Regions from separate parts of the Streptomyces sp. NPDC058371 genome, predicted to be linked through region 2. Evidence: riboswitches for the same ligand, from Rfam matches in the RefSeq annotation. Region 2 holds a riboswitch; each other region holds the start of a gene.
What was found. Region 2 has a riboswitch for S-adenosylmethionine ahead of ACFWM2_RS17400 (aminotransferase class V-fold PLP-dependent enzyme). Riboswitches for the same ligand answer to the same signal wherever they lie in the genome.
Positions count from the first base shown of each region.

Region 1: another riboswitch for S-adenosylmethionine. It lies ahead of thrC (threonine synthase); the one in region 2 lies ahead of ACFWM2_RS17400 (aminotransferase class V-fold PLP-dependent enzyme).
Region 3: another riboswitch for S-adenosylmethionine. It lies ahead of ACFWM2_RS08990 (glutathione S-transferase family protein); the one in region 2 lies ahead of ACFWM2_RS17400 (aminotransferase class V-fold PLP-dependent enzyme).

Region 1 covers NZ_JBHXJC010000003.1:149,478-159,787, reverse strand. The annotation lists gene ACFWM2_RS12350 (hypothetical protein) at 1-572, shown strand, start outside; gene ACFWM2_RS12345 (NADH:flavin oxidoreductase) at 576-1,709, opposite strand; gene groL (chaperonin GroEL) at 1,985-3,610, opposite strand; gene ACFWM2_RS12335 (cold-shock protein) at 3,978-4,181, opposite strand; gene ACFWM2_RS12330 (MoaD/ThiS family protein) at 4,631-4,909, opposite strand; gene thrC (threonine synthase) at 5,025-6,326, opposite strand; SAM riboswitch class I at 6,344-6,503, opposite strand; gene ACFWM2_RS12320 (glucosyl-3-phosphoglycerate synthase) at 6,675-7,619, shown strand; gene ACFWM2_RS12315 (trehalose-6-phosphate synthase) at 7,726-9,129, shown strand; gene otsB (trehalose-phosphatase) at 9,215-10,069, opposite strand; gene ACFWM2_RS12305 (DUF3263 domain-containing protein) at 10,190-10,310, opposite strand, start outside.
Region 2 covers NZ_JBHXJC010000005.1:19,286-29,595, forward strand. The annotation lists gene ACFWM2_RS17370 (hypothetical protein) at 1-203, opposite strand, end outside; gene ACFWM2_RS17375 (heme-copper oxidase subunit III) at 391-1,011, shown strand; gene ACFWM2_RS17380 (c-type cytochrome) at 1,088-1,897, shown strand; gene ACFWM2_RS17385 (Rieske 2Fe-2S domain-containing protein) at 1,894-2,961, shown strand; gene ACFWM2_RS17390 (cytochrome bc complex cytochrome b subunit) at 2,958-4,592, shown strand; gene trpD (anthranilate phosphoribosyltransferase) at 4,748-5,812, shown strand; SAM riboswitch class IV at 5,966-6,082, shown strand; gene ACFWM2_RS17400 (aminotransferase class V-fold PLP-dependent enzyme) at 6,269-7,630, shown strand; gene ACFWM2_RS17405 (Lrp/AsnC family transcriptional regulator) at 7,698-7,979, opposite strand; gene ACFWM2_RS17410 (hypothetical protein) at 8,107-9,390, opposite strand; gene ACFWM2_RS17415 (TetR/AcrR family transcriptional regulator) at 9,410-10,090, opposite strand.
Region 3 covers NZ_JBHXJC010000002.1:317,398-327,707, forward strand. The annotation lists gene ACFWM2_RS08965 (homoserine O-acetyltransferase) at 1-1,034, shown strand, start outside; gene ACFWM2_RS08970 (DUF6243 family protein) at 1,336-1,551, opposite strand; gene ACFWM2_RS08975 (NtaA/DmoA family FMN-dependent monooxygenase) at 1,806-3,215, opposite strand; gene ACFWM2_RS08980 (LLM class flavin-dependent oxidoreductase) at 3,234-4,445, opposite strand; gene ACFWM2_RS08985 (putative leader peptide) at 4,520-4,645, opposite strand; SAM riboswitch class IV at 4,913-5,054, shown strand; gene ACFWM2_RS08990 (glutathione S-transferase family protein) at 5,251-6,165, shown strand; gene ACFWM2_RS08995 (diaminopropionate ammonia-lyase) at 6,203-7,282, opposite strand; gene ACFWM2_RS09000 (carbonic anhydrase) at 7,510-8,283, shown strand; gene ACFWM2_RS09005 (FAD-dependent oxidoreductase) at 8,482-9,846, opposite strand; gene ACFWM2_RS09010 (gamma-aminobutyraldehyde dehydrogenase) at 10,101-10,310, opposite strand, start outside.

The DNA of each region.
Region 1 (10,310 bases), on a different contig from region 2:
TGACCGCTCTGGGCCGCGCCCTGCGGCTGCTCGGCGAGCACGGGGACGTGCTGAGCGCCGACACCGCCGACGCGAAGCTGCACGAGGTGAAGGCCGACCTGAAGCGGGCCCTCGACCTGCTCGACGACACCGTCACCACCGCGGTCCCCACCACACGCTGCGCCGAGCATCCGAACGGGCCGGTCGACGAGGGGGCCGGCGACCTCTGCCTGCTCTGCGAGACCCGCCGCAGGACCGCCCGCCGCTCCCAGGTCAACGGCGCCTACGGGCACGGCCGCTCCGCCGGCCCCGACGAGTCCCCCGACCGCACCAAGTCCCGCTACGGCGTTCGCGAGGACCGCCCCCAGCCTCAGCAGCGCTGGCTCCCGGAGGTGTGGAGCGGCCAGGCGTGGCAGCTCTGCGGCACCCCGCGGCGCGACCGCCTCGAGGCCGAGCGCTACCTCGCGGCCGAGCGCAGAACCCCGCGGCCCGGCATGGCCTACCGCCTGGTCCATGAGTTCACGGACTACGAGGTCCTGCGCATCTGGGGCACCCCGGTCAAGATCGACATCGAGCCGATGGGGAACGTGTAGGGCTCAGGCGAGGCTGCGCAGCGACGCCGGGTCGTAGGCACCCAGCTCGCCGAGGCGGCCGTCGAGGACCTTCGCCGCCCACTGCGGGTCCTGGAGCAGCGCACGGCCGACGGCGACCAGGTCGAACTCGTCGCGCTCCAGACGGTCCAGCAGGTCGTCGATCGTCTTGGTCTCGGCGCCCTGACCCTGGAAGGCCTTGATGAAGTCGCCGTCCAGGCCGACCGAGCCGACGGTGATGGACGGCTTGCCGGTGAGCTTCTTGGTCCAGCCGGCCAGGTTCAGGTCGGAGTCGTCGAACTCGGGCAGCCAGTAGCGGCGCGTGGAGGCGTGGAAGGCGTCCACGCCGGCCTCGACGAGCGGGGTGAGCAGGGCGTCGAGCTCGGCCGGGGTCTCCGCGAGCCGGGCCTTGTACGCGTCCTGCTTCCACTGCGAGTAGCGGAAGAGGACGGGGAAGGTCGGGGAGACCGACGCGCGCACGGCGGCGACGAGCTCGACCGCGAATCGCGTACGGGCCACCGGGTCGCCGCCGTACGCGTCGGTGCGGCGGTTGGTGCCCTCCCACAGGAACTGGTCGATCAGGTAGCCGTGCGCGCCGTGCAGTTCGACCCCGTCGAAGCCGATCCGCTCGGCTGCGGCGGCGGCCTCGGCGAACGCCGCGATGACGTCGTCCAGATCGGCCTGCGTCATCGCCTTGCCGCCCTCGGTGCCGTCGGGGCGCAGACCGGAGGGGCCGACGGCCGGGGCGTCGGCGAAGGGCGGGTCGCCCGCGTTGCGCACCGTGCCGATGTGCCACAGCTGCGGCACGATCCGGCCGCCCGCCGCGTGCACGGCGTCGGCGACCTTCGCCCAGCCCGCCAGCTGCTCCTCGCCGTGGAACCGCGGGACGCGGTCGCTCTGCCCGGCCGACTCGTGGCCCACGTACGTGCCCTCGGTGACGATCAGGCCCACGCCCGCGGCGGCGCGGCGCGCGTAGTACGACGCCACGTCCTCACCGGGCACGCCGCCCGGGGAGAACTGCCGGGTCATCGGCGCCATCACGATCCGGTTGGGGACGGTCAGGCCGTTCAGCGAGACCGGCCGGGACAGGATCTGGGCCGCCCGGGTGGCCGAGGCGGAGGGGGAGGCGGTGGTAGTCACGTGGGGGATTCCTCAAAGTTCGGGGAGTGGTCGGGAGTCGGACATTCCAGCTGGTATGTGCACATGCATCAACCAGCCCTCCCCCGTCAACCGACCCACCCGCCAGGTCATTCCGCCGCCCCACCTCCCCCGGCTGTGATCCCGGCCACGCCGGCCTTCATCGGCCGCACGGAGCACACCGGGAACACCGGCGGCGGCACCGGAAAACACCCGAGGGCGGCACCCCCTGGAGAAGGGGTGCCGCCCTCGGAAAGGACGAGCCTGATCCGGCAGGATCAGAAGTCCATGTCACCGCCCGGCATGCCGCCCGGAGCGCCGCCGGCAGCGGCCTTCTCCGGCTTGTCGGCGATGACGGCCTCGGTGGTGAGGAACAGCGCGGCGATGGACGCGGCGTTCTGCAGGGCAGAGCGCGTGACCTTCGCCGGGTCGATGATGCCTTCGGCGATCATGTCGACGTACTCACCGGTCGCGGCGTTCAGGCCGTGACCGACGGGCAGGTTGCGCACCTTCTCGACGATGACGCCACCCTCGAGACCACCGTTGACGGCGATCTGCTTGAGCGGGGCCTCCAGGGCGAGCTTCACGGCGTTGGCGCCGGTCGCCTCGTCACCCGTCAGCTCCAGCTTCTCGAAGACCGAGGAGGCCTGGATGAGGGCCACGCCACCACCGGCGACGATGCCCTCCTCGACGGCCGCCTTCGCGTTGCGAACGGCGTCCTCGATGCGGTGCTTGCGCTCCTTGAGCTCGACCTCGGTGGCGGCACCGGCCTTGATGACGGCCACGCCGCCGGCCAGCTTCGCCAGACGCTCCTGGAGCTTCTCGCGGTCGTAGTCCGAGTCCGAGTTCTCGATCTCGGCGCGGATCTGGTTGACCCGGCCGGCGACCTGGTCGGCAGAGCCGGAGCCGTCGACGATCGTGGTCTCGTCCTTGGTGATGACGACCTTGCGGGCACGGCCCAGCAGGTCGACGCCCGCGTTCTCCAGCTTGAGGCCGACCTCCTCGGAGATGACCTCGCCGCCCGTGAGGATGGCGATGTCGCCGAGCATGGCCTTGCGGCGGTCACCGAAGCCCGGAGCCTTGACGGCAACGGACTTGAAGGTGCCACGGATCTTGTTGACCACCAGGGTCGACAGGGCCTCGCCCTCGACGTCCTCGGCGATGATCAGCAGCGGCTTGCCCGACTGCATGACCTTCTCGAGGAGCGGGAGCAGGTCCTTGACGTTGGAGACCTTGGAGTTGGCGATCAGGATGTACGGGTCGTCGAGGACGGCCTCCATACGCTCCATGTCGGTGGCGAAGTACGCCGAGATGTAGCCCTTGTCGAAGCGCATACCCTCGGTGAGCTCCAGCTCCAGACCGAAGGTCTGGGACTCCTCGACGGTGATGACGCCTTCCTTGCCGACCTTGTCCATCGCCTCGGCGATGAGCTCGCCGATCTGGGTGTCGGCGGCGGAGATGGAGGCCGTGGAAGCGATCTGCTCCTTGGTCTCGACATCCTTGGCCTGCTCGAGCAGGGCGCCGGAGACGGCCTCGACGGCCTTCTCGATACCACGCTTGAGGGCCATCGGGTTGGCACCCGCGGCGACGTTGCGAAGGCCCTCGCGGACCAGCGCCTGCGCCAGAACGGTCGCGGTGGTCGTACCGTCACCGGCGACGTCGTCCGTCTTCTTGGCGACTTCCTTGACCAGCTCAGCGCCGATCTTCTCGTACGGGTCCTCGAGCTCGATCTCCTTGGCGATGGAAACACCATCGTTGGTGATCGTGGGGGCGCCCCACTTCTTCTCGAGGACGACGTTGCGACCCTTGGGACCAAGGGTGACCTTGACGGCGTCGGCGAGCTGGTTCATCCCGCGCTCGAGACCGCGCCGTGCCTCCTCGTCGAACGCGATGATCTTGGCCATGTGAAGTGGTCCTCCCGGACTGGGGTGGATTGCTCCGGACCGTGTTGGCGCCCGCGACGGACGGCCTGCGTGCCTCGTGGTTCCTTGCCCCACTTGGCCTGCGGGCCTCACCGACCCGGTCCATAGTTGTCACTCTCACCTTCAGAGTGCTAACGCCAATGATTAGCACTCGACCCCTCCGAGTGCAAGCGCCTGTCGGGAACCCCGGGGCGGTCCGGGGACGCGCGAAGCAGGACCCGGCGGGCGATCCGGGAACGCCCGGACGGTACCCGGCGGGCTGCCCGGGAACGCCCGAAGGGCTCCCAACCCTGGGGGGATGGGAGCCCTTCGACGTGAGTGCGTGCGTCGGTGGTCGATCGCGCCTAGATCAGACGGCGAGCTTGACCATGTCCGCCTGCGGACCCTTCTGGCCCTGCGAGATCTCGAACTCCACTCGCTGACCCTCTTCAAGGGTGCGGTAGCCGTCCATCTGAATCGCGCTGTAATGCACGAAGACGTCCGCACCACCGTCGACCGCGATGAAGCCGTACCCCTTCTCCGCGTTGAACCACTTGACGGTGCCCTGAGCCATGCCTAACTCCCCTATTACTGGCCCTTGCACAGATCCACACTTCGCGGATCCGGGTCAGACCTCACCCCCCAAACGGTTGGGGGTGTGCGCCGGAACGCGTCGACCGCGGCTGAATGTATCTGTCCAACTGCCGTCTGCAACAGGTCAATCGGACGAGAATTCTGGGCAAGCCCGATCGGGAATATGTGGAGAATTTGCACACATTCAGGGCAAGTCGGGCCCCATAAATGCCGTAATCGGCACAAAAATACCGGGCATTTTGGCTACTTCTTGTCGGGCACCGAGCGAAGGCTCATATGCGCCCGGCATGAAAGGAGAAGCGGCTTCCCCAACTGTACCGCGCTCAACCATGCAGAATTGCCCCCTCCGTTTCTCTCACGGAGAGGGCAATTCGGTGAACTCTGAGTGGTCGGACCGGGGCTGCGGCCGTTTGTCCGGCCTTCAGCCCGTCAGCAGCCGCCGGCCACGGCCGGAATGATCGAGACGCCCGCGCCGTCCGGCGTCGCCGTCTCCAGGCCCTGCTCGAAGCGGACGTCGTCGTCGTTCACGTACACGTTGACGAAGCGGCGCAGCTTGCCCTGGTCGTCCAGGACACGCGCGGCGATGCCCGTGTGGTTCTTCTCCAGGTCCGCGATGACCTCGGCGAGGGTCTTGCCCTCGGCGGGGACCTCGGCCTTGCCGCCCGTGTAGGTGCGCAGGATGGTGGGGATACGGACGTTGACGCTCATGCCTTGTGACCTCCGGTCGGAAGCGCCCCTCCAGGGGCGCGGGGCTCCGTTGACTGTGCGGCTCCGCCGCGTGGGCGCGACCAGCCCCCACTGGCCCGCAGAGAAACAACGACCTTTACGCGAGCCCAGCTTCCCTGAAGGACTCGAGGTTCGGGCGGATCGTCGCGGTGAGCCCCGTACCGGCCACCGCGTCCAACGTCTTGAGACCGTCACCCGTGTTGAGGACGACCGTCGTGAGCGTCGGGTCGAGCAGCCCGTTCTCGATCAGCTTCTTCGCGACACCCACGGTCACGCCACCCGCCGTCTCGGCGAAGATGCCCTCCGTGCGCGCGAGGAGCTTGATCGCGTCGACCACCTGCTCGTCGTTGACGTCCTCCACCGCACCGCCCGTGCGCCGCGCGATGTCGAGCACGTAGGGCCCGTCGGCCGGGTTGCCGATGGCGAGCGACTTGGCGATGGTGTTCGGCTTCTGCGGCCGTACGACGTCGTGCCCGGCCTTGTAGGCGACGGACACCGGCGAACAGCCCTCGGCCTGGGCACCGAAGATCTTGTACGGCTTGTCCTCGACGAGCCCGAGCTCGATCAGCTCCTTCAGACCCTTGTCGATCTTCGTGAGCTGGGAGCCGGAGGCGATCGGCACGACCAGCTGGTCCGGCAGCTGCCAGCCGAGCTGCTCGCAGATCTCGTACGCCAGGGTCTTGGAGCCCTCCGCGTAGTACGGCCGCAGGTTGACGTTGACAAAGCCCCAGCCCTCGCCGGCCGAGTCGCCGATCAGCTCGGAGCAGAAGCGGTTCACGTCGTCGTAGTTGCCCTCGATACCGACGAGCTCGCCGCCGTAGATCGCGGCCATGACGATCTTGCCCTGCTCCAGGTCGTGCGGGATGAACACACAGGAGCGGAAGCCGGCGCGGGCGGCGGCGGCACCGACGGCGCCGGCCAGGTTGCCCGTGGAGGAGCAGGAGAGGGTGGTGAAGCCGAAGGCGCGGGCGGCCTCGATCGCCTGGGCGACGACGCGGTCCTTGAAGGAGTGCGTCGGGTTGCCGGAGTCGTCCTTGACGAAGAGCTTGCCGGAGTCGACACCCAGCTCGCGCGCCAGGTTGTCGGCCTGGACGAGCTTGGTCCAGCCCGGGTTGATGTTCGGCTTCTCGGCGACGTCCGCGGGGACCGGCAGCAGCGGCGCGTAGCGCCAGATGTTCGCGGGGCCCGCTTCGATGCGCTTGCGGAGCTCCTCGGTGTCGTAGCCGGAGAAGTCGTACGCGATCTCCAGCGGGCCGAAACACTCCTCGCAGGCGAAGACCGGGCCGAGCGGCACGCGGTGTCCGCATTCCCGGCACGAGAGAGCCGCGGCGGGACCCAGATCGACGGAGTTCGCGGCGGTGGCGGAGTTCGTGGTGCTTGCAACTGTCTGCGCAGCCATGGAGGCGAGGCCCTTTCTCCTCATCTTCCTCACGACGCACTTCGCCGTGAGACGGATTTGGCACCTTCCCTAGTCGGGAGCCTCGCGGAACTGATCAGCAGCGATCAGTGACGAGAACCGACTGGAGGGTTGCCGGGGCTTCAACGGGCCGTATCCCTCTGCCCCTCTGGATGAGCGGTATTCAGTTGTTGTTCGGTGGTGCACGGGGACGCGCCAGGACATGCGATGGTCATCCGCGTTGTTCAAGACTGTAACCGAAGGCCAGGACAGTTGAGATAGTCGTCCGAACCGCGAGATGGATCACATACCTGAAGGACCATGTGATCGAACAGTGAGGAGCCGCAGACTGTGCTGGAAGAAGTCGAGCGCTGGCTGAGCACCCGCTCCTGGTCCATGACCGATCGCCCGCTCCACAAGCTCATTGCCGCGAAACGCACCTCGGGCTCGACGGTCAGCGTAGTGCTGCCCGCGCTCAACGAGGAGGAGACCGTCGGCGAGATCGTCGCCGTCATCCGCCACGATCTGATGCAGCAGATCCCGCTCGTCGACGAGATCGTCGTGGTCGACTCGGGTTCGACGGACCGCACCTCGGAGGTGGCCGCCGCGGCGGGCGCCCGCGTGGTCCACCGGGACGAGATCCTGCCGCGTCTGGCGGCCGTCCCCGGCAAGGGCGAGGTCCTGTGGCGGTCGCTGCTGGTGACGAGCGGTGACATCGTCTGCTTCATCGACGCGGACCTCAAGGAGTTCTCGTCCGACTTCGTCTCCGGGATCGTGGGGCCGCTGCTCACCGACCCCGGAGTGGACCTCGTCAAGGCCATGTACGACCGGCCTCTGGGCTCGGCGGCGGGCCAGGGCGGACGGGTCACCGAGCTCATGGCGCGCCCGCTGCTGAACATGCACTGGCCGCAGCTGGCGGGGTTCGTCCAGCCGCTCGGCGGGGAGTACGCCGCCCGCCGCTCCCTGCTGGAACAGCTCCCGTTCCCGGTCGGGTACGGCGTCGAGCTGGGCATGCTCGTCGACGCCCTGCACCTGGTGGGCCTCGACTCGCTCGCCCAGGTCGACGTCGGCGTCCGCAAGCACCGCCATCAGGACGGGCAGGCGCTGGGCCGGATGGCCGCCGCGATCTACCGGACCGCGCAGCTGCGGCTGGCCCGCGGGCATCTGATCCGTCCCGCCCTCACCCAGTTCGAGCGGGGCGAGGACGGCTTCGAGCCGCGCACCTACTCCGTGGACACGGAGGAACGGCCGCCGATGGTGGACATCAGGGAGTACCAGACACGCAGAGTGGCCTGACCGGACCGCCGGACACACTCAGTGACGAAATCCGCCGGTTGTATACGGTCTCGCCGTACTCGGCCCGTACGTTTGAGCGTTTCCGAGCCGGGCTAGGTTGAGGCTTATGGCTTCCACGCACGGCGCCCACCAGATTCTCGTCGCCTCCAACCGCGGCCCGGTCTCCTACGAGGTACGCGAGGACGGCTCGCTCCACGCCAAGCGCGGCGGGGGCGGGCTGGTCTCGGGTCTGTCCGCGATCGGGCCCGACGCGGGCGCCCTGTGGGTGTGCGCCGCGCTCGGCGACGGGGACCGCGAGGCGGTGCGGCGCGGGGTCGGCGAGGACGGCGTGCGGATGCTGGACATCGACGCCGAGGTGCACGCGGACGCGTACAACGGCATCGCCAACTCGGTGCTGTGGTTCGTCCACCACATGCTGTACCAGACCCCGCTGGAGCCGGCCTTCGACGCGGAGTTCCGGCGCCAGTGGGCCTCGTACGAGACCTACAACCGCGCCTTCGCCGAGGCGCTGGCCGACGAGGCGGCGTCCGGTGCCTCCGTCCTCGTCCAGGACTACCACCTGACCCTGGTGCCCGGGATGCTCCGCGAGCTGCGGCCCGATCTGCGCATCGGGCACTTCTCGCACACCCCGTGGGCGCCGGTCGACTACTTCCGGATGCTGCCGGACGACATCGCCGAGCAGGTGCTGCGCGGGATGTTGGGCGCGGACCGCCTCGGCTTCCTCACCCACCGCTGGGCGAGCGCCTTCACGGCCTGCTGCGACGCGCTCGTCGGCGGTGTCGGGGACACCCGGATCGGTGTGCACGGCCTGGGCGCGGACGCGGACTTCCTGCGGAGGCGCTCGCACGAGGCGGACGTCGACGAGCGGATGGCGGCACTGCGGGAGCAGATCGGGACCACCTCCGACGGGGCCCCGCGCAAGGCGGTCGTGCGGGTCGACCGGACCGAGCTGTCGAAGAACATCGTGCGCGGGCTGCTGGCCTACCGGCAGCTCCTGGAGGACCAGCCGTCGTGGCGCGAGCGGGTGGTGCACGTCGCCTTCGCCTATCCCTCCCGCCAGGACCTGGCGGTGTACCGGGACTACACGGCCGAGGTGCAGCGCGTCGCGGACGAGATCAACTCCCGGTACGGGACGGCGGACTGGACCCCGGTGGTGCTGCACGTCAAGGACGACTTCGCCCGCTCGCTGGCCGCCTACCGGCTCGCGGACGTGGCGCTCGTCAACCCCATCCGGGACGGCATGAACCTGGTCGCCAAGGAGGTGCCGGTCGTCTCCGACGAGGGATGCGTGCTGGTGCTGTCCCGGGAGGCGGGGGCGCACGAGGAGCTGGGCGAGGACGCGGTCACGGTGAACCCGTACGACGTGATCGGCACCGCCCGCGCGCTGCACGAGGCGCTGACGATGCCGGTCGACGAACGCGTCCGGCGCACCAAGCGGCTGGCCGCCGCGGCGACGGCGCTGCCGCCCGCCCAGTGGTTCCTGGAGCAGCTGCACGCCCTGGAGGCCTGATCACGAACGGCCCACGGCCGTCAGCCGAGCCGGCCCTCGAACAAGGTCCGCAGCCCACGACGCCCGGCACGTCGTCCTACGGCAGTCAGCCGAGTCGGGACGCCAGTGACGTGAGCAGGGCGACGACGCCGGGCGGGCCGTCCACCACCAGGTCGGCGCGGTCCGCCAGTTCGGCCACCTCCACGCTGCCGCTGCACACCAGCAGGCCCGGGACGCCGTCGGAGCGGAGCTTGTCGACGGCGGCGAAGGCGGGCAGGTCGCCCAGGTCGTCGCCGGCGTAGAGGACGGCCTCCGCGCCGATCTCGCGGACGTACTCCAGGAGGGCGACGCCCTTGTCCATGCCGGGGGGCCGCAGCTCCAGGACCATCCGGCCCGGCTCGACGATCAGGCCGTGGCGGGTGGCGAGGCCGGCGAGCGGCTCGCGCAGCGTCTCGAAGGCGGCCTGCGGGTCCGCCGCACGGCGGGTGTGGACCGCGACCGCGCGCCCCTTCTCCTCGATCCAGGTGCCCTGCCAGGCGCCGATCTCGTCCAGGAATCCGGGCAGTTCGGCCCGGACGGCGGCGACGCCGGGGTGCGGCGCGGGGGCGTTGACCGTGCCGCTCACCGCGTCCCAGCGCTCGGCGCCGTAGTGCCCGAGGACGACGAGGTGTTCCAGGCCCGGTACGCCCGCGAAGCCCCCGTGGCGGACCGCGACGCCGGCCGGCCGGCCGGTGACGACCGCCACGGACGCGACCTTCGGGGCGAGTGCCGCGAGGGCGGGGACCGCGTCGGGGTGGGCGCGGGCCTGCTCGGGGTCGGCGACGATCGGTGCGAGCGTCCCGTCGAAGTCGAGCGCGATCACGGCGCGGCCCGGCCGCGCGAGGATGGCGTCGAGACCCTCGCGCCCGGCCGGGGTCGCGGGGGTCGGCAAGGGGTCCCTGGAGTCCGTATGGCTGCCCATGCCTCGACCCTATCCGGGCGGGGCCGGGCGCACCCATGGCTCATCAGGTCATGGAGTGATCGGCAGCGCGTCAGGATTGACCGGCAGTGAGTCAGGAAGTGACCGGCGGCGCTCCCCGGCTCAGCGCTCCGCCCGGCGGGCGTCGCGGACCCGGCGCAGTCGGTTCACCGTCACCGGGTCGTGGGCAAGCGCCCTCGGATCGTCCAGCAGGGCGTTGAGCAGCTGGTAGTACCTGACCGGC
Region 2 (10,310 bases):
CCCATCGGCACCGCCTCGCCGTCCAGGACGCAGACGTCGATGCCGCCCTTGTCGAGCTCGGCCAGTACGGCCGCCGGCGTGGCGCATTCGAGGAACTCGACCTGGGGTGCGTCGGCCGCCGGCCTGCGGCCGGTCGCCAACCGGACCTGTTCGCGGGTGTTGGAGTCGTCGCTGTAGACCAGCACCGTGGCGGTCGGCTGCATTGTTCCTCCGTGACTTCGGCGACTCTGGCGTCGTACGGGCGTGAACCGATGCGCGGATGCTACTCCTTCAAACACCTCGTCAACACCGGTTCGGACAGGGCTTCGATGGGCCATACGGGCAGGACACACGCCTCGGACACTCCGAACGGCACCCCCCGGGGTGAGGGCGGGATAAGCGACCGACATAATGTCGGTCGTGGCGACAGCAACGACAGTAGAAACCGGGCATGCGCACCCGTCGGTCAATCGGCCGAACCTCACCAGCGTCGGAACCATCATCTGGCTGAGTTCCGAGCTGATGTTCTTCGCGGCCCTCTTCGCGATGTACTTCACCCTGCGATCGGTGACCGGGTCGACTCACTGGAAGGACATGGCCGAGTCGCTGAACGTTCCGTTCTCAGCGACGAACACCACGGTTCTGGTGCTCTCCTCACTCACCTGCCAGCTCGGCGTCTTCGCCGCCGAGCGTGGCGACGTGAAGAAGCTCCGGGCGTGGTTCATCGTCACCTTCATCATGGGTGCGATCTTCATCGGCGGTCAGATCTTCGAGTACACCGAACTGGTCAAGAAGGACGGGCTCTCGCTCTCCTCGGACCCGTACGGCTCGGTGTTCTACCTGACCACCGGCTTCCACGGTCTGCACGTGACAGGAGGCCTGATCGCCTTCCTGTTCGTCCTCGGCCGCACCTACGCGGCCAGGAGGTTCACTCACGAGCAGGCCACCGCAGCCATCGTCGTGTCCTATTACTGGCACTTCGTCGATGTCGTCTGGATCGGCCTTTTCGCCACGATCTACCTGATCAAGTAGCCGGTGCGTCGTCCGACGACCCACCGAACACATTCCAGAAGCACCGACGCAGAAGATCCTGACACCGGGGTAATCCGTGAAAAAGCTCTCCGCACGACGACGCCATCCGCTGGCGGCGGTCGTCGTCCTACTCCTCGCGCTGGCGGCCACCGGGGGGCTGTACGCCGCGTTCGCACCCGCGAGCAAGGCGCAGGCCGACGAAACCGCCCAGTCCCTCGCCATCGACGAGGGCAAGAAGCTCTATGCCGTGGGCTGCGCCAGCTGCCATGGCACCGGCGGTCAGGGCACCTCTGACGGGCCGCAGCTCACCGGCGTGGGCGCCGCGGCCGTCGACTTCCAGGTCGGCACCGGTCGTATGCCGGCCCAGCAGCCGGGCGCGCAGATCCCGAAGAAGAAGGTCATCTACTCGCAGGCCGAGATCGACCAGCTCGCGGCGTACATCTCGTCGCTCGGCGCCGGTCCTTCGGTTCCGACGAAGAACCAGTACAGCCCGGAAGGCGCGGACATCGCCAAGGGCGGCGAGCTCTTCCGCACCAACTGCGCGCAGTGCCACAACTTCGTCGGCAAGGGCGGTGCACTGTCCGAGGGCAAGTACGCGCCGAGCCTTGAAGGCGTCGACCCGAAGCACATCTACGAGGCCATGCAGACCGGCCCGCAGAACATGCCGTCCTTCCCCGACACGACGATGTCGGAGAAGAACAAGAAGGACATCATCGCGTACCTCCACGCGGTCAACGGAAGCGACACCGAGAGCCCCGGTGGTCTTGAGCTGGGCGGCCTCGGGCCGGTCAGCGAGGGTCTGTTCGCCTGGATCTTCGGACTCGGCGCCCTGATCGCCGTCGCCGTCTGGGTCGCCGCTCGGACCGCAAAGGCCAAGAAGTCATGAGTAGCCAAGACATTCCAGAAGAGAACCTGCCCGCCGAGCGGGCCATCGACGAGCACGGGCACGGTGCCGTCGGCGTAGCGGACGAGAAGAACCCGTTCGCCGACCCGGGGCTGCCGCCCCACGAGCACCGTGTCCAGGACATCGACGAGCGGGCCGCCCAGCGCTCCGAGCGCGTGGTCGCCATGCTGTTCACGCTGTCGATGCTGGCCACGATCGGGTTCATCGCCTCGTTCGTGACGATCCCGGCCGACAAGTCGGTCTTCATCTTCCCGCTCGGTCACATCAGCGCGCTCAACTTCGCACTGGGCATGACGCTCGGCCTCGCGCTCTTCGCGATCGGCGCGGGCGCGGTCCACTGGGCCCGCACGCTGATGTCCGACGTGGAGGTCGCCGACGAGCGGCACCCGATCGCGGCGGAGCCGGAGGTACGGGCCAAGGTCCACGCCGACTTCGCGCAGGGTGCCAAGGAGTCCGGGTTCGGCCGGCGCAAGCTGATCCGCAACACGATGTTCGGCGCGCTGGCCCTGGTGCCCCTGTCCGGCGTGGTCCTGCTGCGCGACCTGGGTCCGCTGCCCGAGGACAAGATGCGTCACACGCTCTGGTCCAAGGGCAAGCTGCTCGTCAACATGAACACGAACGAGCCGCTGCGTCCCTCGGACGTCGCCGTCGGCTCGCTCACCTTCGCCAAGCCCGAGGGCCTGGAGGAGCACGACGAGGAGTTCCAGGACGAGATCGCCAAGGCGGCCCTGATGATCATCCGGCTGCAGCCGGACAACATCAAGGACAAGCGCGAGCTCGAGTGGGCGCACGAGGGCATCGTGGCGTTCTCGAAGATCTGCACCCACGTCGGGTGCCCGATCTCCCTGTACGAGCAGCAGACGCACCACGTTCTCTGCCCGTGCCACCAGTCCACCTTCGACCTCTCCGACGGTGCCCGAGTGATCTTCGGCCCGGCCGGTCACGCTCTGCCGCAGCTGCGCATCAGCGTGAACGATGAGGGCTACCTTCAGGCGCTCGGCGACTTCGAAGAGCCCGTCGGTCCTGCTTTCTGGGAGCGCGGATGAGCACTGCAAGCAATGAGCCGCGTTCGCGCGAGAAGGCGCCCGCCGGTGAGCGGGTGGCCGACTGGGCGGACGGCCGACTGGGGATCTACTCCCTGGCCAAGTCCAACATGCGCAAGATCTTCCCGGACCACTGGTCCTTCATGCTGGGCGAGATCTGCCTCTACAGCTTCATCATCATCATCCTCACGGGTGTGTATCTGACGCTGTTCTTCCACCCGTCGATGAACGAGGTGGAGTACCACGGCAGCTACGTCCCGCTGCAGGGACAGCTGATGTCGGAGGCGTTCAGCTCGACGCTGCACATCAGCTTCGAGGTCCGTGGCGGTCTGCTGATCCGGCAGATCCACCACTGGGCGGCGCTGATCTTCCTCGCCGGCATGTTCGTGCACATGATGCGCGTGTTCTTCACGGGTGCGTTCCGCAAGCCGCGTGAGATCAACTGGCTGTTCGGCTTCCTGCTGTTCGTCCTGGGCATGTTCACCGGCTTCACCGGCTACTCGCTCCCGGACGACCTGCTCTCCGGCACCGGTGTCCGCTTCACCCAGGGCGCGATCCTGTCCACGCCGATCGTCGGCACGTACATCTCGATGTTCCTCTTCGGGGGCGAGTTCCCGGGCCACGACTTCGTTTCGCGGTTCTACTCGATCCACATCCTGCTGCTGCCCGGCATCATGCTCGGCCTGGTGGTGGGCCACCTGATCCTGGTCTTCTACCACAAGCACACCCAGTGGGCGGGTCCGGGCAAGACCGAGAAGAACGTCGTGGGCATGCCCCTGCTGCCGGTCTACATGGCCAAGGCGGGCGGCTTCTTCTTCCTGGTCTTCGGTGTCATCGCGGCCATCGCGGCGATCGCCTCGATCAACCCGATCTGGGCCATGGGCCCGTATCGCCCGGACCAGGTGTCCACGGGCGCCCAGCCCGACTGGTACATGGGCTTCGCCGAGGGTTTGATCCGGTTCATGCCCGGCTGGGAGATCAACCTCTGGGGTCATACGCTCGTACTGGGCGTGTTCGTCCCGCTGGTGCTCTTCGGTGTCGTGCTCGGCGCGTTGGCGGCTTATCCGTTCATCGAGTCCTGGGTCACCGGCGACAAGCGTGAACACCACATCCTGGACCGGCCGCGCAACGCCCCGACCCGCACGGGTCTGGGCGTGGCCTGGGTCACGATGTACATGATCACGCTGGTCGGCGGCGGCAACGACCTCTGGGCCACGCACTTCCACCTGTCGATCAACTCGATCACCTGGTTCGTCCGGATCTTCTTCTTCGTCGGACCGGTCTTCGCGTTCCTCATCACCAAGCGGATCTGCCTCGGCCTCCAGCGCCGGGACCGGGACAAGGTGCTGCACGGCCGCGAGTCGGGCATCATCAAGCGCCTGCCGCACGGTGAGTTCATCGAGGTGCACGAGCCGCTCAGCCAGGAGGCCCTGCACACGCTCACCGCGCACGAGCAGTACCAGCCGGCCCAGATCGGCCCCGCGGTCGACGAGAACGGTGTCGAGCGCAAGGTGAAGGGCTCGCAGAAGCTGCGCGCCAAGCTGAGCGAGGGCCTCTACGGGGAGGACAGCCAGATCCCCAAGCCCACGGTCGAGGAGTACAAGGAGATCACGAGCGGCCACGGCCACCACTGATCACCTGACCGGTCCGCGCGACCGCCACGGCTGGAGCCCCGTCCATTGCATGGACGGGGCTCTTTGCCGTCCCCGGGCCTGGATAGGGTGGACCCTGCTTGTCACACGTCGTGTACGTGACTTCTTGTACGTGTCTACGAACCCAGGAGCGGCATATGAGTGCTGTGACCCCCGCTGGAGGCGACATCGCGGCGGGCCGTTCCTGGCCCGTGGTGCTGGACGGCCTTCTCGACGGCCGTGACCAGAGCGCGGACGACACGGCCTGGGCGATGGACCGCATCATGCGGGGCGAGGCGACGGACGCGCAGATCGCCGGGTTCCTCGTGGCGCTGCGGGCCAAGGGCGAGACGGTCGAGGAGATCTCCGGGCTGGTCCGGGCCATGTACGAGCACGCGAATCTGATCGAGGTGCCCGGGGCGACGGTCGACATCGTCGGCACCGGCGGTGACGGCGCGAAGACCGTCAACATCTCCACCATGTCGTCGATCGTCGTGGCCGGCACGGGTGCCAAGGTCGTCAAGCACGGCAACCGGGCCGCGTCCTCCGCGTCCGGTTCCTCGGACGTCCTGGAGAAGCTCGGCATCAATCTTCAGTTGACCCCGAAGCGGGTCGCCGAGGTGGCCGAGGAAGCCGGGATCACCATCTGCTTCGCGGTGAAGTTCCATCCGGCGCTGCGTCATGTGGCGGCGGCGCGGGGGCAGTTGGGGATCCGCACGACGTTCAACGTCCTCGGTCCGCTGACCAACCCCGCGCGGGTCAGGGCGCAGGCGGTCGGTGTCGCCGATCCCCGGATGGCGCCCATCGTGGCCGGTGTCTTCGCCGAGCGCGGCAACTCGTCGCTGGTCTTCCGGGGCGACGACGGCCTCGACGAGCTGACCACCACGTCGACGTCGAAGGTGTGGGTCGTACGCGACGGGAAGGTCCACGAGGAGAGCTTCGATCCGCGGGACGTCGGGATCGAGCTGGTCCCGGTGGAGGCCCTGCGGGGCGCCGACGCGTCGTACAACGCGGATGTCGCGCGCCGGCTGCTGAACGGGGAGAAGGGGCCGGTGCGGGACGCGGTGCTGCTGAACTCCGCGGCTGCCCTGGTCGCCCTGTCGCCCGGCGACGGGTCGCTCGCGGAGCAGATCCACGCCGGTATGGAGCAGGCGGCGGAGGCCATCGACTCGGGGGCCGCCAAGCGGGCTCTCGAGCGGTGGGTGGCTGCCACGAACGCGTAGCGCCTGCGGCGGGCGGGGGGTTCGGCCCCGCCCGCTTCGGCCCGTACCCGGAGCGTCGGCTGCACGCCCCTCCGGACCGGGCCGGGGCCGTCGTCGTCCCGGCATCCGGACACGGGGTTGCGACGGGACGATCATGTGGCAAGATGCTGGGCAGGTCATGAGCGACAGCCATCAGGCCCCGGCCGGCTGTCCGGCAACCCTCCGTCCGTGGCGGGGTGCCCCGGGTGAAGACCAGGCCGTAGGCAGCGAGGTCTGCGGCAAGCGCGGACCCCTTGCCCTCTTCCGAGTGGACACAGCCCAGGGGTCCTGGTCATTCAGGGAGCCTTCTGTGAGCAAGCGAATGCGATAGGGCGTAGAGCCCCGCCTCCGCATACCCCTTTCACCTTTTCTGCGCCGAGCCGTGCGTTCCGCACCCGCTCGCGTGGTGATTTCGCCTGCCTCTTACGGGAGTTCGCCGTGTCCGTCTCCACTGTTGCCGCCGACCAGTCCGTTTGTGCCCCGCTGCCGGTTCTGGGCCGGGATGTCACCGTCCCGCTCGTCACCGGCGGCGAAGTCACCTACGCCGCGCTCGACTACGCCGCGAGCGCCCCGGCCCTCCAGCGGGTGTGGGACGACGTGGCCGCGTACGCCCCGTACTACGGCAGCGTGCACCGCGGGGCCGGATATCTGTCCCAGCTCTCCACCGACCTGTTCGAGAACGCCCGCACGACCGTCGGCGAGTTCCTCGACTGCCGCGAGAACGACCAGGTCGTCTTCACCCGTTCGACCACCGACTCGCTGAACCTGCTCGCCGCCGCGCTGCCGGCCGACTGCCAGGTCTTCGTCTTCGAGACCGAGCACCACGCCTCGCTGCTGCCGTGGCGGGACGCCCGGGTGACGTACCTGAACGCCCCGCGGACGCCCGGTGAGGCAGTGGCGACCCTGGAGCGCGCGCTCGCCGACCGCGACCCCTACGGCCCGGCGCTGGTGTGCGTCACCGGTGCCTCGAACGTCACCGGCGAGCTGTGGCCGGTGCGCGAACTCGCCGCGGCCGCCCACGCGCACGGCGCACGCATCGTCCTCGACGCCGCGCAGCTCGCCCCGCACCACCCCGTCTCGGTGCAGGAGCTCGACGTCGACTGGGTCGCCTTCTCCGGCCACAAGCTGTACGCCCCGTTCGGCTCCGGTGTCCTCGCGGGCCGCGCCGACTGGCTGACCGAGGCCGACCCGTACCTCGCGGGCGGCGGCGCCAGCCGCAAGGTCTCGCGGCGGCAGGACGGGGGAGTGGACGTGGAGTGGCACGAGACGGCCGCCCGTCACGAGGCCGGGTCGCCGAACGTCATCGGCGTCCACTCGATCGCGTCGGCCTGCAAGGCCCTGACCGAGGCCGGCTTCGACACCCTGGTGGCCCGCGAGCGGTATCTGATCGACACGGTCCGCGCGGGTCTCGCCGAGGTGCCCGAGGTCCGCGTCCTGTCCCTCTTCGGTGACGACGCCCCGCGGGTCGGCGTCATCTCCTTCGTCGTCGAGGGCTGGAACAGCTCGCACTTCGCGGCCGCCCTGTCCGCCGAGTACGGCATCGGGGTGCGCGACGGTCTGTTCTGCGCCCACCCGCTGGTGCGCACGCTGCTGGGCAGCGACCCGCAGAGCCAGGGCGAGTGCGGTGCCCCCGAGGCCGCGCCGGGCGAGAAGTCCCTCAACGCGATCCGCGTCAGCTTCGGCGCCGGCACCCCGGACGAGCACGTGGAGCGCTTCGTGCGCGCCGTGAAGGAGCTCGTGCGGGACGGTGCGCGGTGGCAGTACCGGACCGAGGACGGGCGCTGCGTGCCCGCCGTCTGAGGTCCCGGGAACAGCCTCGCGCGAACAGCTTCAGCGCCCGGAGGCGGCGTTCACGGCAGGTCCCGGCTCAGGAGTCGAGGCCGATCGCGAACGCCGCCTCCAGGTCGTGCTGGGAGTACGTGCGGAACGCGACGTGGGTGTCGGTGCCCTCGACGCCCGGGATCTTGCTGATGCTGCCGGGGATGACGTCCGCCAGGTCGTCGTGCGCCTTGACGCGGACCATGGCGATCAGGTCGTACGTGCCGGTGACGGAGAAGACCTCGCTGACGCTCTCGAGGGCGGCGATCGACTCCGCGATCTCGGGGATCCGGTCCACGCTGGTCTTGATGAGCACGATCGCGGTGATCACGGCTGGGTTCTCCCTTGGTGCGCGCTGGGGCCTTCACTCTAAGACTTGATCCGTGGCTCACCAAAGGGTGGACCATGGACGTCCGCCCGGCCCGCAGGGTGCGGCGGTGGACAGGCCCGCACCACCGTCAACGTGCCAGGTCCTCCACCGAGCCGCGCAGCGCCTCTCGCAGGCGTGCCATCTGTTCCGGGCCGTAGGTCCAGCTGTCGTACTCGTTCTGCAGCAGCAGCCGCCCCCCGAAGCCGGCGGCGACGATCTTGGGCGGCATGCCGGGTGCGTTGGCGGTGCCTCCGAAGCGGAGCAGGTGCACGTCCTCCGGAACGGGGTGAGCGGGAATCCGGCCGACGTTGGAGATGCCGTAACTGACGACCGGCACGGGCAGGGCGATCCCCCGGGCACCCGCTCGGAGTGCGGCGAGCAGGAAGCGCTCCGGGTCACGGCGCGCCAGCGCGCCAGCGATCTGGTCGGCCGCCTCTCGGCCGACGGCGTCGAGGCGGTCGTCGTGCGACACGGCAAGGGCTGTCTGCAGTCCGGTGACGCAGTTGAGCACGGTGCTCAGGGGCAGTTCGGGCGTCAAGCGGGTGCGCAGGTCGACGCCGTGGCCGCACACCATCGGCAACGGGCCGGTCTCGGGCGCGAGTTGCGCGCGTACGGCGGTCAGCAGCAGTCCGGTGACGAGGCTGTTCACGGTCACGCCCTGGGCACGGGCGGCGGCGACCACCGACTCGGTGGTCCGGGGGTCGAACTCCAGCCTGTCGACGACGAAGCGGCGCGACTCGACCGGGCGGTCGGGCCGCCCCATGCCCTCGGTGGGAAGCGTGGCGGGCTTGGTGTCGATGCTCGCGGCCTGCGCCAGGGCGTCGGCCAAGGCGTCGATCTCACCCTCCGGGAAAGCGTCGGCCAGGCGGGTGTCGATGGCCTCCGGCAGCACGTCGCGTCGCTCCGGAGCAGGGTCTGCGCCGGCCGCCAGAGCGGTGTAGTACCGCCAGAACTCGTCCAGTACGGCGAAGGCGGAGCGGCCGTCGGCGACGCCGTGATGGACACCGAGTACCACCTGACTTCGCTCGCCGTCCGTGAGCAGCCACGCGTGGAGCATGCTCTCGGTCCAGTCGGGCCGTGAGTTGATCAGTTCGGCGAAGGGCTCGTCGATGCCGTCGAGCAGCGTCAGCGGCGGCTGGACCCGGTCACGAACCCGCAGCAGGAGCCCCGCGTCGCCGTGCACCACCTCGGAGCGCAGGAGAGGGTGTCGTTCGGTCAGCAGACCCAGGGCCCGGGCCATCAGGGCCGGGTCGATGCGGCCGCGCACCAGGGACTCGACGTAGGCCGGCATGTCGTACAGCGGCAGACCGGCGGCCCCCAGGTCGAGGAAGTAGACGCTCTCGAAAGGGGATATGGCGCGCCGGCGGGTCATGGTGCGGAGTCTCCGATCCTCACAGGTGAGTGGGCCGGTCATGGTCCCGCGTCCTCGGCGGCGCGGTGCCCAGGTCACGCAGCGCGGCACCGAGTCGCTCCGGGCCGAGCGAGGGAGCCGGAAGGGGACAGCCGGTACCGGGGCGCAGGCTGTCCAGCAGCAGGGCGAGGTAACGGCGCCACGAGTCGGGTGCCGCGGGCACGGCCCGGCCGAGCGCCGCGAGCAGGAACATCAGGTCCTCGACCGTGATGTCGGCGCGGATCGTGCCCTGGTCCTGGCCGCGGCGCAGAAGGCTTTCGAGGGTGCGTCGGTTGGCGTCGCGCAGTGTGTCGAGGGTGGGCACGCCCTCCGTCTCGGTGGTCATCAGGTCGCCGGCGCCACGGTCGGACGCGAGCAGAGCGAAGACATGGTCGAGGTAGGCGGTGAGGCTCGCCCAGGCATCCTTTTGGTCACGGGCCTTCTCGGCGGCGCGCAGGATCGGCGCGAGGGAGTCCCGGAAGACGGCTTCGATCAGTTCGGCTCGGCTGGCGAAGTGCCGATAGAGCGTGGCATTGCCGACGCCTGCCCGGCGGGCGATCTCATCCAGCGGGGCGTCCACCCCGCGCTCGGCATAGAGCTGCCGGGCGACGGTGATCAGTGTCTCGCGATTGCGTCGTGCATCGCTGCGCAGGGATGTCCGCGGCTCCTTACTGCTCACCATGGGCGGCACCCTAGCAGTAACCGTGGACCACTCCCCGTTTCACCGGTACGGCCCCCGCCGCTAAACGGGGACCATTCCCTGTTTATTTGAATTCGATGGTCGGTTCGAACGAGTTCGAAGTGACGAACACTTTTGTTCCCAGATGATTTTGAGGACCTGTCAGCACTCGGCCAGGAGTTCGTCGACAACCCCTATCGATCTACGGGCGGATGCGCACACA
Region 3 (10,310 bases), on a different contig from region 2:
AGTCGGGCGGCGAACTGCCGGGCGTGCGGCTCGCGTTCGAGACCTGGGGGCGGCTCGCACCGGACCGCTCCAATGCCGTGCTGGTGCTGCACGCGCTCACCGGCGACAGCCATGTCGCCGGGCCCGCCGGGCCGGGGCACCCGACCCCGGGCTGGTGGGACGGGCTCGTCGGACCGGGCCGGGCACTGGACACGAACCGCTTCTTCGTAGTCGCCCCGAACGTGCTGGGCGGCTGTCAGGGCAGCACCGGACCGTCGTCACCGCGGCCGGACGGGCGGCCCTGGGGCAGCAGTTTTCCCTTTCTGACACAGCGTGATCAGGTCGCGGCGGAGGCCGACTGGGCCGACGCGCTCGGCATCGACCGCTGGGCGCTGGTGATCGGCGGGTCCATGGGCGGGATGCGTGCCGTGGAGTGGGCGGTGACCCATCCGGAGCGCACGGGTGCTCTTCTGCTGCTGGCCACCACGGCGGCGGCGAGCGCCGAGCAGATCGCCTGGGCCGCCGTCCAGCTGCATGCCCTGCAAGGTGACCCGCACTGGTCCGGCGGTGACTACCACGACGCGGGACCGGGCCGCGGCCCGCACGCGGGGCTGGGTCTGGCCCGTCGCCTCGCCCACATCACGTACCGCAGCGAGCCGGAGCTGCGGACGCGCTTCGGACGCGCGCCGCAGGGCACCGAAGACCCCTGGAGCGGCGGCCGGTACCAGGTCGAGTCGTACCTCGACCACCACGCCGACAAACTGGTGCGCCGCTTCGACGCGGGCAGCTATCTCACGCTGACGCAGGCGATGAACAGTCATGACGTCGGCCGCGACCGTGGAGGCGTCCGCGCCGCGCTGCGCCGGGTGACCGCCAGGACCCTCGTCGCCGCGGTCGGCTCCGACCGTCTCTATCCGCCGTCGCAGCAGGCGGAGTTGGCCGCCGGGATCTCCACGGCGGACCACCTCCGGCTGGTCGAATCCCCTTACGGGCACGACGGCTTCCTCATCGAGGTGGAGCAGGTTGCAGCGCTCGTAAGGGAGTTGCTGCCGTGATGGTTGTCCCGTCACCGGGTTGAGCCCGCGGTTCTGCGCGAAGCTCGTGACGCCCCTTCGCTGCGGTGCCGCGCGGGCCGGGCACGGGGAACGCGCTGGTGGTGACGCTGCTGGTGCAGCTCGGGGTGGTGGCGGTGACGGGGCTGCCGAATCTGTGGCTACCCCGGGTGGTCGGTTGAGAGCTGAGCGGGACCGGCCGCACCCGGTACGGCAGCGGAGCCCCGAGACGGCGGCAGGGTCCTGACCGCGCGTCGCGGTCAGGACCCTGCCCCCTGCGGTGCCGCCCTGCGGCGGCGGTGCGTCAGCTCTGTGCGGCGTCGTCGCCCGCCTGCCCGGCACCCCCGGCTGCGCCTGCCTTCTCGCGCATCTTGCGCACCAGCTCCGCCTTCTGCTCGGCTGCACCCTGGCGGTCGAGGTTGCGGTACGGACCGTTGTTCTGCCGTTCGGCGCGGGACAGCTTCTTGCGCTTGCCGCCGCCCATGCCCACGGGGTTGTTGATGTTCTTGCTCACGGTCACGGGTTCTCCCGGTAATGATGTGAAGTGATCTACGGATTCATCGATGGGGGGTCGGGCGGCGACGTCAGCGGGGGCCCATCACGCTCTCACTCCGTAGATCGGCGACTGGAAGAACATGACAAAGACGTTACCCGGTCCCGTCGGCCCCGCGCACCAACCTCTTCGCCGCACGGTGTCGGCCGGGCCTTCGCCGAGCCCCCGGGATCAGCCGTTTCCTTCCGGGAGTCCAAGCACCTCCACCGGACGTGGGTCCCTCAGGACGCCACCCGCCGGGTCACCGCCTCCCTGTCCAGGGCGGCCGGCTCGGCCAGGCCGAGGTGGTCGCGCAGAGTCGTACCCGTGTAGTCGTGCCGGAAGACTCCCCGCTCCTGGAGGAGGGGTACGACCGTGTCGGCGAAGGGGTCGAGGCCGCCGGGCGTGATGTGCGGCACCAGGATGAAGCCGTCGGCAGCGTCCGCCTGGACGAGGGCGTTGATGCTCTCGGCGACGGTGGCCGGGGAGCCGACGAAGGTCTGGCGGTTGCCGGTCTCGATGACCAGATCGCGGATGGACCACTTGTTCGCGGCCGCGAGCTCCCGCCACTCCCGGGCGGTGGCCAGCGGGTCGCGGTACATCCGCACCTGCGCCCGGCCGCGGGCGATGGTGTGCTCGCTGAGATCGGGGTCGATGTCGGGCAGCGGGCCGTCGGGGTCGTACGCCGAAAGGTCGCGGTTCCAGACGAACTCCAGGTGCTTGATCGCGGTGGCGCCACTGACCTGCTGCCGGCGTACCTCGCGGGCGATTTCCTCGGCCTCGGTGTCCGTGTCGCCGAGGACGAACGACGCGGCGGGCAGGATCAGCAGCTGGTCGTGCCTGCGGCCGTAGCGGGCCAGTCGGCCCTTGACGTCGGCGTAGAACTCCCGCCCCGCGTCCAGCTTGCTGTGCCGGCTGAAGATCGCGTCCGCGTCGGAGGCGGCGAACTCGCGCCCCTCTTCGGAGTCTCCGGCCTGGAAGATCACCGGCCGGCCCTGCGGACCGCGCGGGACGTTGAACTGCCCGTGGATGTCGAAGTGTTGGCCCTGGTGCACGAAGGCTCCGGCGCGTGCGTCACGCAGGAACGTGCCGGTCTCCCGGTCGGCGACGATCTCGTCGCCGGCCCAGGAGTCGAACAGCTCGTGGGCGGTGGCCAGGAACTCCTTGGCCCTGGAGTACCGCTCCTCCTGCGGGAGGAAGCCGCCGCGGCGGAAGTTCTCGCCGGTGAAGGCGTCCCACGAGGTGACCACGTTCCAGGCGGCGCGGCCGTCCGACAGATGGTCGAGGCTCGCGAACTGGCGCGCCACCTCGTAGGGCTCGTTGAAGGTGGAGTTGATGGTGCCGGTCAGTCCGAGCCGGTCGGTGACGGCGGCGAGCGCCGCGAGGACGGTGAAGGTGTCCGGCCGGCCCACGACGTCCAAGTCGTATATCTGTCCGCCCTGTTCGCGCAGCCGCAGCCCCTCCGCGAGGAAGAGGAAGTCGAACTTGGCGCGTTCGGCGGTCCGGGCCAAGTGCGCGAACGAGCTGAAGTCGATGTGGCTGCCGGCCTGCGGATCGCTCCACACGGTGGTGTTGTTGACGCCGGGGAAGTGGGCCGCCAGATGGATCTGCTTCAGCGGCTTGTCGGTCGAGGTGGTCGACGGGTTGCTCATGACGGGGATCCCTCCGGCTCAGACGGTGGCGTAGCGGTTCGCGGGGCGGGCGAGACCGAGCAGCCCGCGCAGGGTGTCGCTCTCGTACGCACGCCGGAACGCTCCTCGGCGCTGGAGTTCGGGCACCAGGCCCCGCGTGATCGCCGGCAGGTCGTCGCCGATGACGGCGGGCCGCAGCCGGAAGCCGGAGAGTCCCGCCTGCGCCAACTCCTCGATCAGATCCGCGAGTTGGGCGGGCGATCCGGTGAAGACCCGTGCGTCGCTGGTGTACGGGTAGCCCGCCAGACCGTCCAGCCGGTCCCGGCGGGCCGCGGCCGCCGCGGGGTCCTCGTCGAGGAACACCACCAGGTCGCCGAAGAGATGCAGCGGCTCCTCCGCCCGCCCTGCCGCCGTCCGAGCGGCACTGATCGCGGCGACGACGGCTCGGGCCTCGTCGGGGTCGTGCGGGGTGACGTAGCCGATGTCGGCGGACCGGGCCACCAGCTCGAACAGGGCACCGGACGCCGTCTCGTGGGCCAGCGCGCTGACGATCGGCTGGCCCTGCGGCGGACGGGGCGTGATCGAGGGCCCCTTGACGCTGAAGCGGCGGCCCTCGAAGTCGATGTAGTGCAGCTTGTCGCGGTCGATGAAGCGGCCTGTCGCGGTGTCCCGGATCTCCGCGTCGTCCTCCCAGCTGTCCCACAGCCGGCGCACCGCCTCGACGTAGTCCCCGGCCTCCTCGAAGAGATCCGCGGTCAACTCCCGTACCGCCGGGGTGTCCAGGTCCTCGATGCCAAAGCCGGGGATCGTACGGCGGCCGAAGTGCGCGGCCTCATTCCGGCGGGCCGACACCTGCACGCGCAGACCGGCCCGGCCGCCGCTGACGTAGTCCAGGGTGGCGATGGCCTTGGAGATGTGGAACGGCTCGGTGTGGGTGGCGACCACGGTCGGCACGAGTCCGATGTGCCGGGTCAGCGGGGCGATCCTGGCGGCGACGAGCACCGCGTCGAGCCGGCCGCGCACCTGGTCGGTGCGCCCGTCGGGCTCGGTGAAACGGGACGACTGGAGGCCGAGGGAGTCCTCGATCGTGACGAAGTCGAGCAGTCCGCGCTCGGCCTCGGCAACGAGGTCGGCCCAGTAGCCGGCGGTGAGGAGGTCATGGGGACGGGCCGCGGGCTCGCGCCATGCGGCCGGGTGCCAGCCGGCGCCGTCGAGCGCGACGGCGAGGTGCAGCGGAGAAATCGGGGACACGGCAGAGTGCCTTCCTGGTCGACCATGGGAGATCGCCGGCCCTCATCCGGTGGGGCCGGCGGCGGGAGAACAGGTCAGGGGCGACAGAGCGCGCCGGCCACGCGCAGCAGATCGATGTGCGCGCGGGAGTAGAGCCGGATTCGGCGACCGGGGCGGACGGCGGCGACAGGCCTGTGGGACACGGGCGGCATGCCGCTCATCGCTCCCACCTCCGCTCCGGTCCGGTGCCTTTGACTCTCGCAACCGCGGGGCCGCGCTCTTTGTTCCGGCGGCGCCGGACGGCTGTCGGCCGCCGGTCGAGCGACCACGTGGTGAGGCGCGGAGGACCACGTGGTGAGACGCGACGAGGACCAAGTGGCGGGATTTCACAGCGGCCCACGTCGCGGGACTCCGCGGAGGACCACGTCGTGAGACTTCGTGGACGCCTTCTTGACGCCCTCACGGAGCGCCACGACACTGACGGGGACGGTCACGATTGTCAGCGCCCCTCGGCAGGGTTTCCTGCTGGTGGTCATCGGCCCCGGCCCGCTGGCAGGCAACCCTTCCACCGCGACGGGGTGCCCCGGGTGACGACCGGGTTCCGCCGGTGCGGCGGGACAAGCGTGGTCTCGCGTCTCGCGAGCCCCGAGTGCGAAGCCGGTGGGAATTGCCCAGGAACAGCTTGACGAGACGCCTGCACATCGATCTGTTGCGTGTCTCCAGCGCGTACTAGTCCGACCGATCCGGACCGGTACGAAAGCGCAGTCACTCCGTTCCGTCGCGGCGCCCACAAGGCGGCCGGGACTTTCGCATCCCATGGAGAGTCATGCCCGAGACCATGTCGCACACCTCCAGCACGGGCGCATCCTGTGCCGGCACCGCCGGCAGCGCCCTCACCTCCGGCACCCGCACGTCCGGCACAGGCACCGCCGCCTGCGCTCCGGCGCCGAGCGCTCCAGCCCCGTGCCCTCCGGCCGCGTACGCCCCGACCCGCCAGCTGCCGGCCCAGATCGGCGCGCTCCCCCGGCCCCGGGGCACCTCGTCGGCCGGTCGCGCCGAGCACATCCACAACCGGATCGGCGTCGACGTCGCCGGCGGCTTCTACCCCGCGCCGCACCGCTATCAGCTGTATCTGTCCGCGGACTGTCCGCTCTCGCTGCGTGTCTCGCTGACCCTCGGCGTACTGGGTCTGGAGGACTCGGTCGCCACCACACTTCTCGGCCTTTCCGCCGACACCTCGGACGCGTTCGCCTCGCTGCGCGGCGCCTACGAAGCCACCTGGCACCACTACGACGGCCCGTTGACCGCTCCCGCGCTGTGCGACCGCTGGACCGGACGCGTCGTCAGCAATGACACCCCCGACATTCTGCGCGACCTCGCGGGCCTTGCCGCCGGCCGCAACGGATGCGGTGTCCCCGTACTGCGTCCGTCGGCCCTGGCGGAGGACATCGACGCCCTCCGTGAGCTCCTGGACACGGACGTCACCCCGACCGCGCGGCCGCACCGGCGGACGGCGGCACTGGAGCTGCTGGACCGTCGACTCGCCGCAACCGCCTACGCGTTGGGCGAGGAACTCACCGCGGCGGACATCGACCTCTGGGTCGCCCTGGTCCACCTCGAAACCCCCGGTGCTGTCTCCCCGTACGCGCATCTGCCGCATCTGCGGGACTACGTGCGACGCCTCGACGCCCACCCGGCGTTCCGCGGGCGGGTGCTCCGCCCGGACCACCAGGTGATCTGACCGGCTGCCGCCGTCCGTCCCCGTTCGGCGATCAGCCCTACAGGGACGCGGGGTTGGCGGCGGCGCCCTCCGTGTTGAGCAGGACGACCGTAGAAGCGGGGCCGATGCCCAGGGCCGTACGACGTTCCGTGGCATCGTCGCCGGTGAGCGCGGCCCTGGTTCCGGCCAGCGAAGCGGCGCCGCAGGGGCCGGAGGAGAGACCGAGGGCGGCCAGGTCGCCGGCGGCGCGGAAGGCGTCCGCGTCCGTGACGGAGACCGCGGCGTCCAGGCCGTCCCGCAGCCGGGGCCACGCGATGCTGGACGGTGTACCGCAGTTCAGGCCCGCCATGGCGGTCCCGCCGGTGGTGACGCTCACCCGTTCACCGCGCAGGAGGCTCTCCGTCACGCACGCGGCGGTGTCGGGTTCCACCGCGAGCAGCGCGGGCGCGCGTCGTTCCGCGGGGCGGCTGCGGTAGTGGGTGACGACGGCCTGGGCCAGCGAGCCCACTCCCACGGGCACGGTGACGAGATCGGGCCCGGCGCCCACGGCGGTGGCGAGTTGGCTGTCGATCTCGGCGCAGAGGGTGGAGTAGCCCTCGACGATCCAGCCGGGAACGCGTTCGTAGCCGGGCCAGGCGGTGTCCTGGACAAGGACCGCGTCCGGGGCGGCGGCCGCCTCGGCCGCCAGGCGCACGGCGTCGTCGTAGTGGCCTGCGACCAGGGTCAGTTCGGCTCCTTCGGCGGCGATGGCGCGCGCGGCCGCCGGGTGCACCCCCTGCGGCACGAAGACATGGGCGCGCTGCCCGAACACGCGGGCCGTACGGGCCACCGCGCGGCCGTGGTTGCCGTCGGTCGCGGTCACCAGGGTCACCGGTCCCGCCGAGGCTTCCCGCTCCGCGAGCGTCCGGTGCACGGCCCAGGCCGCGCCCAGCACCTTGAACGCGGGCAGCCCCAGCCGCGCCGACTCGTCCTTCACGAAGACCCGACCGACAGCCAACTCGGCTGCCACGGCCGGGAGTTCCGTCAACGGAGTGGGGGCGTACCCGGGCAGTGCGGCGTGAAAGGCCCGCACCTGGGCCGGCGCAGGTGCGCAGGTCCAGCTCCGGGCTTCGGGGCGCGCGAACCAGTACTCGGCCACTACTCATGTCCTCCTCGCTCGCCGGGCGGCCTGCCGATACACGCGCGCGTACGGCACCCGCGACATGTCATCGGCGACCTCACCGTCCCTGGTGGCACGTACGCGGCATGACGTCACCCGGAGGGGCAACCAACAGTCCCCGAGGCATGATCCAAGACTGCGCAAAGAGGCGCTATGCATCTTGCAACGCGCCCCCTCCGCACGCCCCCCACACCTACGTTTCCTACGTGACAGCCAACTCCCAACCCCCCATAGCCGACGGCCGGAACAGAGCCGTGCGCGCGACCACCGCACAGCACCCGCGACGCACGGTCCTGCGCGCCGCACTGACCGGGGCCGCGGCCGCCGGTTCCGGGCTGGCGCTCGGTTCCCCCGCCGTCGCCGCCGGCTCCCCCGCCGTCGCCTCCACCACACGGCCCTCCACTCCCGAAGCCGCCCTGAGCGCACTGGCGGCGGGCAATCGACGCTGGCGCACCCTGCGCGAGCAGCACCCCGACGAGACCTCCACCATCCGGGAGGAACTGATCGCCGGGCAGCACCCCTTCGCCGTCATCCTCGGATGCGTCGACTCCCGGGTGTCACCGGAACTGGTCTTCGACCAGGGCCTCGGCGATCTGCTCACTGTGCGCTCGGCGGGCGAGGTCCTGGACGAAGCGGTCATCGGCAGCATCGCCTATGGCGTCCTGGAGCTCGGCATCCCCCTCGTCATGGTCCTCGGACACCAGTCGTGCGGCGCCGTCTCGGCCGCCGTACAGGCGGACGGCAGCGGCCAGAAGCTCCCGTCCCACATCCAGTATCTGGCCGACCAGATCAGCCCGGCGATAGACCACTCGGTCGACGGCGACGCACGCATCGACGCGACCATCACCGCCAACATCCGTCTGGTCAGGTCCCGGCTCGCCGCCGAGCCCGATCTCGCCGCCAGGATCGAGACGGGCCAACTGGCCGTCGTGGGCGCCCGGTACGAGCTCACCACTCAGCGGGTCCACCGCATCAGCTGACTGCCGGCGGGGCCCTGCCACCGTCGGGGGTGGGAGGGTCCCGCACAGGGCGTCCGCCATCCAACGGGGGCTGGAAGCTGCGGGCGGACGCGCCCGCGACAAACGGACGCACCGGAAGCCACTCTGCCCACCGCAGCGACCGGGGCGACCGGCCGGCGAACAGGCAGCCGCCCCTGATCCGCTTCGGAAAGGTCGGGCCTACGCGCCGCTCGCCCCGAGCATGTCCTCACGCTCGACGAGCTTCACCCGTTCCCGGCCCTGCGTCTCGCCCAGGGCCTTCTCCGCGGCGTCCAGCCGGTACCAGCCCTCCCAGGTGGTGAAGCGGACGTTCCGCTCGCCGAGGAACGCGTCGACGGCCTCCGGAGCGGGCGCGGCGGGGGTGTGCAGACGTCCGTTCGCGTGGTCGTCGAGCAGACTGGCGACGGTCTCGTTGGCGTCGCCCTTGGTGTGGCCGATGAGGCCCACGGGACCACGCCGAATCCAGCCGGTGACATACGTCGACTGCAGGTGCTCGCCGGTCTCCTCGATCACCCGGCCCGCCTGGTCCGGGACCGTGCCCGACTCGACGTCCCAGGGGAGCTTGGGGAGCTTGTCGGACAGGTAACCCACGGCGCGGTAGACCGCGGTGACGTCCCAGTCCTTGAACTCGCCGGTGCCCTTGACGTTGCCGGTTCCGTCGAGAGCGGTGCGCTCGGTGCGCAGGCCGACGACTTCGCCGTCCTCCCCGAGGATCTCGGCCGGCGACTCGAAGAAGTGCAGGAACAGCTTGTGCGGGCGGTCGCCGACGTCGCGGATCGCCCAGTTCTCCAGGGTCTTGGCGACCATGTCGGCCTGCTTGTTGCCGCGCCGGGTCGCGATCGAGCCGTCGTCGTAGTCGATGTCCTCGGGGTCGACGATGACCTCGATGTTCGGGGAGTGGTCCAGCTCCCGCAGCTCCATCGGGCTGAACTTCGCCTGCGCCGGGCCGCGGCGGCCGAAGACGTGGACCTCCAGGGCCTTGTTCGCCTTGAGTCCCTCGTGGACGTTCGGCGGGATCTCGGTCGGCAGCAGTTCTTCGGCGGTCTTGGCCAGGATGCGGGCCACGTCGAGCGCGACATTGCCCACGCCGAGGACGGCGACCTTCTCCGCCTCGAGCGGCCACGTCCGCGGCACGTCCGGGTGCCCGTCGTACCAGGAGACGAAGTCGGCCGCACCGTACGAGCCGGCGAGGTCGATCCCGGGTATGTAGAGGTCGCGGTCCGCCGTCGCCCCCGTGGAGAAGACCACCGCGTCGTAGAACGTACGGAGGTCGTCCAGGCTGATGTCCCCCGGGTAGTCGACATTGCCGAAGAGACGGATCTGCGGCTTGTCGAGCACCTGGTGCAGGGCCGTGATGATGCCCTTGATGCGGGGGTGGTCGGGGGCGACGCCGTAGCGGATCAGACCGAACGGGGCCGGCATCCGCTCGAAGAGGTCGATGGACACACCGGGCTCGGCCGCCACTGCGGACTTCAGCAGCGCGTCGGCAGCGTAGATCCCGGCAGGGCCGGCTCCGACAATGGCTACCCGCAGAGGGCGAGGCATGATCAGGTTCCCTTCGAGCGACGGCAGGGTGACACGCCCGGAAGCTTAAACTAAGGCAAGCCTAAGTTAGTAGCCGGGTCCGATCTATGACCTCATAAGCCCGACTTATGGGCCGCGGCGCCCGCCCACCGGCAGCTTCCTCGGCTTTTGGGCCGCGGCGCCCGCCCACCGGCAGCTTCCTCAGCCCATCACCATGCGCATGCGCCCGGCGCGTCAGAGCAGGGCCGCCCTGTCCCACTCCCGGTCACCACGCGTCAGAGCGAGGTCATGACGTGCTTGATGCGGGTGTAGTCCTCGAAGCCGTACGCCGAGAGGTCCTTGCCGTAGCCCGACTTCTTGTAGCCGCCGTGCGGCATCTCGGCCACGAGGATCATGTGGGTGTTGATCCACACGCAGCCGAAGTCGAGACGCTTCGACAGCCGCATGGCGCGGGCGTGGTCCTTCGTCCAGACCGAGGAGGCGAG